Regions from separate parts of the Paraconexibacter sp. genome, predicted to be linked through region 1. Evidence: riboswitches for the same ligand, from Rfam matches in the RefSeq annotation. Region 1 holds a riboswitch; each other region holds the start of a gene.

The links. Region 1 has a riboswitch for cyclic di-GMP ahead of ACME2J_RS03940 (hypothetical protein). Riboswitches for the same ligand answer to the same signal wherever they lie in the genome.
Region 2: another riboswitch for cyclic di-GMP. It lies ahead of ACME2J_RS18970 (hypothetical protein); the one in region 1 lies ahead of ACME2J_RS03940 (hypothetical protein).
Region 3: another riboswitch for cyclic di-GMP. It lies ahead of ACME2J_RS14240 (type IV pilin protein); the one in region 1 lies ahead of ACME2J_RS03940 (hypothetical protein).

The regions. Positions count from the first base shown of each region.
Region 1 covers NZ_JBLKKY010000007.1:9,314-12,576, forward strand. Annotated here, with positions in the region: gene ACME2J_RS03935 (RNA polymerase sigma factor) at 1-1,227, shown strand, start outside; cyclic di-GMP riboswitch class I at 1,314-1,391, shown strand; gene ACME2J_RS03940 (hypothetical protein) at 1,403-2,407, shown strand; gene ACME2J_RS03945 (hypothetical protein) at 2,598-3,050, opposite strand; gene ACME2J_RS03950 (DNA glycosylase AlkZ-like family protein) at 3,061-3,263, opposite strand, start outside.
Region 2 covers NZ_JBLKKY010000073.1:13,576-16,838, forward strand. Annotated here, with positions in the region: gene ACME2J_RS18965 (RNA polymerase sigma factor) at 1-214, opposite strand, end outside; gene ACME2J_RS18970 (hypothetical protein) at 296-1,249, opposite strand; cyclic di-GMP riboswitch class I at 1,266-1,340, opposite strand; gene dapD (2,3,4,5-tetrahydropyridine-2,6-dicarboxylate N-succinyltransferase) at 1,491-2,507, opposite strand; gene dapF (diaminopimelate epimerase) at 2,519-3,263, opposite strand, start outside.
Region 3 covers NZ_JBLKKY010000041.1:5,242-8,504, forward strand. Annotated here, with positions in the region: gene ACME2J_RS14235 (prepilin-type N-terminal cleavage/methylation domain-containing protein) at 1-1,273, opposite strand, end outside; gene ACME2J_RS14240 (type IV pilin protein) at 1,463-1,882, opposite strand; cyclic di-GMP riboswitch class I at 1,960-2,039, opposite strand; gene ACME2J_RS14245 (hypothetical protein) at 2,182-2,568, shown strand; gene ACME2J_RS14250 (acyltransferase family protein) at 2,565-3,263, shown strand, end outside.

The sequences.
Region 1 (3,263 bases):
GCGAGCGACGCCGAGCTCGTCCGCGAGGCCGCGCGTGGCGACGAGGCGGCGCTCGAGGCGATCGACGCCCGCTACCGGGCGGCGCTCGAGCGCTACTGCCGCACGATCGTCCTCCAGCACGCCGACGCCGAGGACGCCGCCCAGGCGGCGCTCGCCGCGGGCCTCCGGGCCATCGCCGACGGACGCGCCGAGCCGACCGCGCTGCGCGCCTGGCTGTACAAGATCGCTCACCGCGAGGCGCTCGCCGTGCTGCGCCGGCGACCCCCGGCCGCCGAAGCCGACCTCTCCGACGAGGCGATCGCGGAGCTCGTCCCCGCGGCGAGCGACCGCACGGTCGAGCGGGAGCGGCTCGCCGAGCTCCTCGACGACCTCCGCGCCCTCCCCGAGCGCCAGCGCTGCGCGCTCGTCCTCCACGAGCTCGGCGGCCTGCGGCACGACGAGATCGCGAGCGCGCTCGAGATGCCGTCCGACGCCGCGGCCCGCCAGGCCGTGAGCACGGCGCGCCGGAGCCTGCGCCGGCGTCGTCGACGCGACCTCCACGTCCTCTTCCCGGCCGGCCCGGTCGTCGCACTCGCGAGCGCGGGCGCGGGGGCCGGGGCCGCCGGCGTCGCCGCGGTCGGCGGCGCGAGCGGCCTCGGCGCGATCGGCGCGTGGATCGCGGGCGCCGGCGTCGCCGCGAAGTGCGCGGCCGTCTGCGCCGCGATCGGCGCGATCGGCGCCGGCTCGCTCGCCGTCGCCGAGCAGCCGCAGCGACCCGCCGAGCGGGAGGCCGCAGCGACACCCGAGGCGTCCGGGCCAGGCTCCGCCCCCGCGGTCGAGCGCGCGGCCGACGAGCCCACCCCGGCGGCCCGCCTGCGGGACGCCGAGGCCGCCGAGCGCGCAGCGCAGCGCCGCGCGGCCGACCGCCGTCGCCGGGAGGCCGCGGCCGAGCGTGCGACCGCACGCCGCGAAGCAGCGCGCGAGCGCCGCGAGAGCACGGCCGTGACCGTCCCGGCCGCCGAGGCGGAGCCCGACGTCATCGAGGTCGAGGTGACCGGCGAGGCGGGCGCGATCGTCCCGGAGGGCACGGAGCCCGCGGCCTCCGCGCCGGCCCCCGCCCCGCCCGCTCCCGCCCCCGCGACGCCGCGGGCGACGCCGGGGACGAGCGTCGTCGTCGAGGACTCGGACGTCGGCTCCGTCGTCGCCGAGGGCACCTCCGCGGGCGAGGTCGTCGTCGAGGTCCCATGAGCGCCGACGCGCCACATACGAGGTCGCGCGCTCACATTCGCCCCACGTTCCCCCTCTCGAGGGTTGAGGCACGGATGATCCGCCGCCTCGGAAAAAGGCACACCCGTCGCGAGGCGGGGTCGCACAACCAGGGGCCTCCGCCCGGAGGCCGCCCAGTCGCCCGAAGGAGCATTCCGTGTCCCACCGTCTGACCAGGATCGCGGCAGCGGCGCTCGCCGCCGTCGCGATCGTCCCCGCGAGCGCCCAGGCCGCGAAGACCCCGACGTCGAAGGACGTCGCCCGCCACGTCGAGAAGGCGATGGAGGCGACGAGCTCCCTCGAGCGTCTCGTCGACCGCGGCAGCGACCGCAAGGCCGTCTCGCGCCTCAAGCGCTCCCGCCGCACCGGCGCCAACGCCGCCCGCACCGCGCGCCGCTACGCCGCCCGCGCCCGCTCCCACACCGCCCAGGAGCGCGCGATCGGCGCGCTCGCCGCGGCCGGGGCGCTGCAGGCGCAGAACGTCGCCGACTACGCCGCGCTCATCGAGCAGGCCGACGGCACCCTCCAGCGCCGGCTCGCCCAGGGTCTGCGCCCGACGCTCGCGAGCCGCGACTCCGTCATCGCCTCCCTGCAGTCGCTCGTCGACCGCATCGAGGACGAGCAGCTGAAGGCGATCGCCGCCCAGGCGCTCGCCGCGCTCACGGCGCAGGCCCCCGCGGCGCTCGAGGCCCTCGCGGCGCTCGACATGGACGCGCTCCCCACGCGCATCACCGACCTCGTCGCGACGGCGATGGAGATGGCGACCGCCGCGCTCGACCACGTCACCTCGCAGCTCGGCACGCTCATCCCGTCCCTCCCCGTCGCCGCGCAGGAGCCCGTCGCCCAGGCGCTCGCGACGGTGACGACGGTCCTCGCCGGCCTCACGCCGATGATCGAGCAGATGGGCGCGACCATCACCGCCACGATCGACGGCGTCATGACGATGGTCAACGAGCTCCTCGCGACCATCCCCGGCGTCTCCGGCATCCTCGCCGGGCTCCCCGGCGGCGACGCCGCGGGCGGCGACTCCGGCTCGGCCGCGCCCGGCGGCCTCCTCGGCGGCCTCGAGGGCCTCATCCCCGACCTCGGCGGGATCCCCGTCGTCGGCGGCCTCCTCGACTCGATCCTCGGGAACCTGCCGATCATCGGCGGGCTCCGCTAGGACCTCGCGCCTCGCCCGACGCCCCGTCCCGCGCGCACCGCGGGGCGGGGCGTCCGCGTGCGTGGGTCACGACGTGTGGCGTTCCAGCGACGCTCCGCGTCGCTGATTCTCCACACGTGCCGGTGCGCCGCGACGTGTGCGGGGGAGGTGTGGCGCCGCGCCGCAGCGCCGGCGCCCGGGGACGGGGCTCTCAGTCCCCGAGGATCCGCAGCTTCCGCACCGGACCCTCGACGTAGCAGTCCTCCTGCTCGCTGCAGTCGATGCGGTGGGCCTGCCAGTAGTACGTGCCCGGCCGGTTGATGAAGTGGCTGCGCAGCCCGCGGTAGCGCTCGACCTTCTTCGTGAAGAGGCTGCCCTTGCGGCGACCCATCTTGCGGAAGTAGACGGGGTTCTTGAGCCGCCCGTCCTTCGCCTTCTTCTTCGACTTGGAGACGCGGACGAAGAGGGCGTCGTTGCCGGTCGTGCGGACCTTGAACGTGAACCGGGTGCCGGCGTCGAAGCCCTTGTTCGCCTTGGGCCACACCGAGCGGGGCGGCGGCGGGGCGTCGTCCTCCGGGCCGGAGACCCCGGCGGAGGCGACGGCGCCCGAGCCGGCGAGGGCGACGAGCGTCGCGGCGACGAGAGCGGAGCTGCGCACGGACATCGGAGCGAGGCTACGCCATCCGCGCGATCTCCACGCCGCCGGCTCCGACGTTCGTCGAGAGGCGGTCGAGCGCCGCGTCGGTCCCGTCGCGCGCCTCGCGATCGTCCGCCCCGGGCTCGCGGTGGAGCCCGTGGACCCGGAGGACGCCCGTCCCGCGGTCGAGCGCGGCGTCGGCGCGGGCGACGAGGCGCTCGCCGACGAGGACCGGGAGGA
Region 2 (3,263 bases), on a different contig from region 1:
CCGCGGCCATCGCCTCCTGAAGGGCGTCCTGCACGTCCTGGGGGTCGCGCAGCCGGGCGAGGAGATAGCGGGAGATCGCGGCGCCGTGCCGCTCGTAGAGGACGTCGAAGGCCGACTCGTCCCCTTCCCGGACGCGCTTGGCGAGCGCCTCGTCGGAGAGGCGCGTCGTCGCCGTCCAGGGGCGTCGTGTCAGGGGCTGGAGGAGAGTCGCCATGTCGTGCGTCGAGCCTCGCAGATCGGACCCCCGCGGTCGGTCACCGCGGGGGTCCGGAGAGGCTGGAGAGGAGGAGCCTCTCTACGGTCGGCCGACGACGCCCGCCGGAGGGCCGGCCTGGTCGTCGGTCGGAGCGCCGGTCACGCCGGTCGGAGGACCAGCGAAGTCGGGACGGTTCTCCGCGCCCTTGCTCCCAGGGCGGAACAGCTTGCTGTGACCCGACACGCACATGCCGAAGGCGTTGGACTCCTCGCCCGCCTCACCCTCGTTCGTGCGGTACTTGTCGTCGAAGGCCGCCGGGTCGGCCTCGCGCTCGGCCTTGCACACCTGCGCGCCACCACGACGACCCTGCGCGCGGTCCTTGCCGGCCTGCGCCTTCGCGCGCGCCTTCTCGAGGCCCTTGCGGGCCTGCTCGGGGACGATGTCCATCAGCTCGTCGAGCACCGAGACGTCGTTCGCCGAGCCCTCGCCGACCGCGTCGATCGCCTTCTCGACGTCGTCGACGGCCGAGGTCTCCACGTCGCCGGCGCGCATCGCGCGGTCGAGCGTCGTCGCGGGACGCGTCCCGATCTTCGTCACCTGCTCGATGGACTTCGCGAGGCCCTTCTGCGCCTGCGAGGGCAGCCGCTCGGCGAGCGCCGTGAGGCGCTCGAGCGCCTTCTCGCGCCCGGCCACGGCGTCCTCGACCTCGTCGGCGGCCTTCGCGTCGGCGCTGCCGTCGACGCGCGCGACGACCTTCGCCGCCGTCTCCGCGTTCTCCTGGAACTGCTTCGCGATCCGCCGCTCGTCGAGCGCGCGATCCTCACGATCTCCGCTGCGGTTGTGCCGGTGGGCACTCGCGGTCTCGCGGTCCGCCCGGCGGAGATGGGCGATCGCGGCGCTGTCGCGGCCGTCCTTCGCGTGCTCCGTCGCCTTCTCGATCGCCGCGTCTGCGCGGTCGAGGTGCCTGTCGACGCTCGCCGCCGATGCCGGCGAGGCGAACGCGAAGACGCCTGCGATCGCGAGTCCCGCTGTGAGCCTGCTCCTGCTCTTCATCTCGTACCCCTCCATGTAGGGCGGCCGGGCTGCCTGCGTGAGGCCCCTGGCTTTGCGACCCCGCCTCGCGACGGGTGTGCCGTTGTCCGTGTCGGGTGCTGAGAGGAGTTATCGGCGCGGTCCGTGACCACCTATACCCCGAAGCTGGCGCGTCGCCGCTCCCCCAGTCCGCCGAACCGGATTCCTGCGGCGCCATGGCACCGCAGGAATCCGGTTCGGCGCTGGCGGTTCGGGGCGGCGCTCAGTCGTTCTGGTGGAGCATCTCGTTGAGGCTCCCCCACGCGCCCTCGCGCGGGAGGACCTCGAGGGCGCCCGTCTCGCTGTTGCGCCGGAAGAGCAGGTTGGAGACGCCGCTGAGGTCCTTCGCCTTGACGACCTCGCCGTCGGGCGTGCTCACGCGCATGCCGCCGGTGACGTAGCAGCCGGCCTCGACGATGCACTCGTCGCCGAGCGAGATGCCCAGCCCGCTGTTCGCGCCGAGGAGGCAGCGCTCACCGATCGAGATGACGGTGGTCCCTCCGCCGGAGAGCGTGCCCATGATCGACGCCCCGCCGCCGACGTCGGAGCCGTCCCCGACGACCACGCCCGCGCTGATGCGCCCCTCGACCATCGACGCGCCGAGCGTCCCGGCGTTGAAGTTGACGAACCCCTCGTGCATGACGGTCGTGCCCTCGGCGAGGTGCGCGCCGAGCCGGACCCTGTCGGCATCGGCGATCCGCACCCCGGCGGGGATGACGTAGTCGGTCATCCGCGGGAACTTGTCGACGCTCGTCACCTGCAGGGCCCTCCCGGCCGCCCGGGCCCGCAGGCGCGCGGCCGGGACGTCCTCGACGGCGCACGGACCGTGTGAGGTCCATGCGACGTTCGCGAGGAGCCCGAACGCCCCGTCGAGGTTCGCGCCGTGCGGCGCGACGAGCCGGTGCGAGAGGAGATGGAGCCGCAGGTAGACGTCGTGAGCGTCCTGCGGAGGGGCCGAGACGTCCTCGACGACGGTGAGCACGGGGTCGACGCGGACGTCGCGGACCGCGTCGCGCCCGATCGCGCCGTTGAACGCCCCGCCCCCGAGGTCGGTCGCGACGGCCGGATGGACGACGTGGGTGCCCGCGCCTGGGTGCTTCGCCGCGGCGATCGCGTCCTGCGCGGCGCCGCCCAGGCCGAGCTGCGGCGCCGGATAGTACGTGTCGAGGACGCGCCCGTCCCGCTCGGCGATGGTCGCGAGGCCGACGGCCCACGCTCCGGTCTTCTGCTCGGTGCTCACGGCGCGGGAGGCTACAACCCGGCCAGCTCGGCGAGCGCCTCGGCGCTCAGCTCCCCCGCGTACACGCAGACCGCCCACCCGGCGAGGTCGACGTGGAGCGCCTCGCTCACCGTCACCCGCAGCTCGCCACCGTCGAGGCGGACGAGGACGTCCTCGTCGGCCCCCGACAGCACGTACGCCACGGCCGCGCCGCTCGCGCCGGTGCCCGACGACATCGTCTCGCCGACACCGCGCTCGAAGATCCGCGCCCGGATGACCCCCGACTCCACCTCGCTGAACCACGAGACGTTCGTCCGGTTCGGGAAGAGCTCGGCGTGCTCGATCGCCGGGCCGAGGGCGGACAGGTCGAGCGCCTCGAGCTCCGCGAGGTCGTCCACCCGGATCGCGCACTGCGGGTTGCCGATCTGGACGTGCTGGAAGCGCCACGTCCGGCCGCCCGAGACGACGTCCCCCGTCCCGTCCTCTCCGCCAGACGGGAAGTCCGCGGAGCGCAGCCGCGCCCGTCCCATGTCGACCGTGCACGTCGTCGGCCCGGTGATCGTCGGGCGGATCTCGCCCGCGATCGTCTCGATCGAGAAGACGTCGGACTCCGTCCAGCCGCGATGGCGGAGGTACATGATCGCCTCGCGCGCTCCGTTGCCCGAGAGCTCGGCCTCCGAGCCGTCCGGGTTGAAGATGCGCAGTCGCGCGACGAACCCGGACTGCGAGGGCGGCGAGAGCTCGAGGATCCCGTCGGCGCCGATGCCGGTGTGGCGG
Region 3 (3,263 bases), on a different contig from region 1:
CGGCGACGGCGTAGTAGGTGTGCGAGCCGGCCGGCGGGCTCGTCTCCCGGCAGCTCGTCGCCTTCGTGAGGGTGCACACCATCACGGGCGTGGAGAGCGGCCTCTTGCGGTAGACGCGGTACCCCATGATGTCGCGCTCGGAGTTCGCCCGCCACTCGAAGTCGACGACGCCGTTGTTGAGACCGGCGTCGAAGTCCTTCACGGGGTACGGGACGCGGCGGTTGATCGTCATCGCGGTCTGGCGGATCGAGCCGAACTGGCCGAAGCGGTCGAAGGCCTTCGCGCCGACGAGGTACGTGCCGTCGAGGACCTCGCCCTCGTTCGGCGACGACCCGCTCGACACGCTGCCGAGCTGCCAGGTGAACGACCAGCTCGTGTCGGCGCCGGTCGCCGCACCCTGGGCGGTGCCGTCGACGTACCAGGCGGCGCTCTCCGCCGGGGCGTTCGTCGCCGCGGTGAAGCTCACGCTCGAGCCTCCGGAGATCGGCGACGCGTTGCCGGGGGTGACGGAGACGACGGCGGGCGCGGCGGCGAGACCCGGGTTCGCGATCGCGGTCGCCTGGAGCGAGTACCGCGTGCCGCCGCCCTTGTCCCAGCGGACGAGGACGACCAGGCGCTTGTAGTCGGAGGGCACGGTGTCGGTCCCCTCGTGCGGGCAGACGAGGAGGCAGATCCCCACGCTCGCCTCGGTGAGGTTGTCGACGGTGCCGTCGAGGTCGAGGTCGATGCCGCAGTCGCCGACGCTGAGGCCGGCGGTCGCCGCGAGGTTCGTGCCCTGGATGCTGCCGTCGACGCCGAGGAGCTCGCGGCACTCCTCCGGGGTCGTCTGGCCGTTGCCGCTCGCGCAGAAGAGCGTGCCGTCGTGATCTCCGGTGCCGTCGGCCGCATCGTCGACGTCGCAGACCCCGACGGCGACCGTGTAGTCGTAGCCGCGGCGGCGGATCGTCCAGCCTCCGCCCGTCGGCGTCGAGTCGGCGAGCTCGGGCGTCGCCTGGACCTTCGAGACGACGGCGGCGGGGACGAGCGCGTCGTAGGGCACGGAGCGCACCTCCTCGACGATCTCGCGCTGCAGCGAGACGGCCTGCTCGCGAGCCTTCGTCGTCGTCGTCACGGCGTTCGCCATGTCGAGCATCGAGACCGTGCCGAGCATCCCGACGAGGAGGATCACGGTCGCGATCATCACCTCGACGAGAGTGAGACCGGATTCGCAGCGGAGGGACGCCGGACGCTCCATGCACCCTGTGTCGGCCTCTTTCGACCGGCGACGACTCATCCGGCGGGATCTGGACGAGTGGTCGATGGCCCCCTCCCCAGTTGCTGGACGGAGGCTGGACGGGTGCCCCACCGATCGTGGAACGAGTGAGGGGGCGGTCCCGCCACGGGACCGCCCCCTCACCGAAACGCGGACGAGGCGGGCCCGGGGGCCCGCCTCGTCGTGAAGCGACTGATGTCGGTGAGCCGACTACCAGGAGCCGCTCGTCGGGCAGCCGCCGTTGCCGGCGGTCGTGCACGAGCGGGTGAAGACGCCGGCGCCGGTCTTCGTGATCGTGAACGCGTTGCCGGTCTCCGAGGCCGCCGTGACGGTGTAGCTGTCGGCGGTCGTGATGTTGACGCTGCCGCCGGTGCCCGTGACCGTGCTGCCGAGGAGGACCTGCGGCGAGGACGAGCAGTTCGTCGGCGTCTGGCGCTCGTCGACGAGGCACGACTCGAGCTGGGTCACGGCGTTGCGGGCGTCGGACTTCGCGGCGGAGTCCTTCGCCTTGTCGCGCTGACCGAGGAACGTCGGGAGCGCGATCGCGGCGAGGATGCCGATGATCAGGATGACGACGAGCAGCTCGATGAGCGTGAAGCCACCCTCGTCGTTGCGGAACTTCTGCAGCATGTGATCCTCCTGGGATCTGGGACCTGTGGTTTGCGCCAGCTCCGCGGTTCTCCGCCCCCGTGGGTCCTTCCCGGCCCGGTGGCAGCTCGGCTGCCTCACGTGTGCGAGGCCCGTGGCTTTGCGTCCCGCCCTCACGGACGGTTTGCCGTTGGCACCTTGGCTCTGGCTTCTGACACGTCCCCCATCGGCGCCTCCCCAGAAGCCCTTGAGCACTTGGACGTTCGTCCTACGCACCGCCGGTGCGGCGGGAGGACGGCGCCACGGACGGGGTCCGGCAGGGATCTGCGACGATCCGGCGAGTGGTCGCGCGCCGCCTGCTCCTCTACCTCGCCCTCGTGCTGCTCGTCCTCTCCGTCGCCGGCCTGCTCGCCTCGAGCCCCGATTCCGGGGACGACGAGGCGTCCGCCCCGCCCTCGGCCGGCCCCGCTCCCGCGACCGTCGACCGGGTCGAGGCGACGCTGCCGTCCGAGGAGCCGGTCGAGGCCATGGTCGGCGACGTCCTCGCGCTCACGGTCCGCACCGACGAGGCCGGCCGCGCGGAGATCGCAGAGCTCGGCGTCGACGTGCCGATCGGGCCCGGGCTCGAGACGCCGATCCTCGTCCCGCTCGAGCGCGCCGGCCGCTTCCCCGTCACCCGCCGTCTCTCGGACGAGCGCCTCGGCACGCTCGTCGTCCGCCCGCGGTGAAGCACGTCGAGTCCACGCTGGAGCGGCGCGCCGACGCCCTCGACGGGCTGCGGGGCCTCGCCTGCATCGCCGTCATCACCTACCACGCGTGGCTCTACAAGGCAGGGACCGAGCCGTTCTCGAGCCGCCGGGAAGGGCTCTTCGACGACACGATCCACGAGCTGCGACTCGGGCTGACGTGCTTCTTCGTCCTCAGCGGCTTCCTCCTCTTCACGCCGTGGGTGAAGGCGGCGATCGAGAAGCGCCCGTCGCCGAGGCTCGGCCCCTACGCGCTGCGGCGCGCCGCCCGCATCGCGCCCGCGTACTACCTCGCGCTCTTCGGGTCGATCGCGCTGCTGTCGGGCCGCCGGGGCGACGACCCGGCGATCCGGCTGCCGCCGAGCGAGGATCTCTGGACGTACTTCGTCTTCGGGCAGAACTTCCAGACCGACACGGTCCTCAAGCTCGACCCGCCGATGTGGTCGCTCGCGACGGAGCTCATGTTCTACGCGGTCCTCCCGATCTTCGGCTGGATCGCGATGCGCAAGCTCTGGCACCGCGGGCGGACGGGGCTCCTCGTCGCCTGCGGGGTCATGTTCGGCGGGGGCGTCGCCTTCAACGCGTGGCTCGCCGCCGATCCCGATCTCAACGCCTACGTGCTCTCCAAGCAGGTCCCCGCCTTCGCGACCTACTTCGCGCTCGGGATGCTCGCGGCC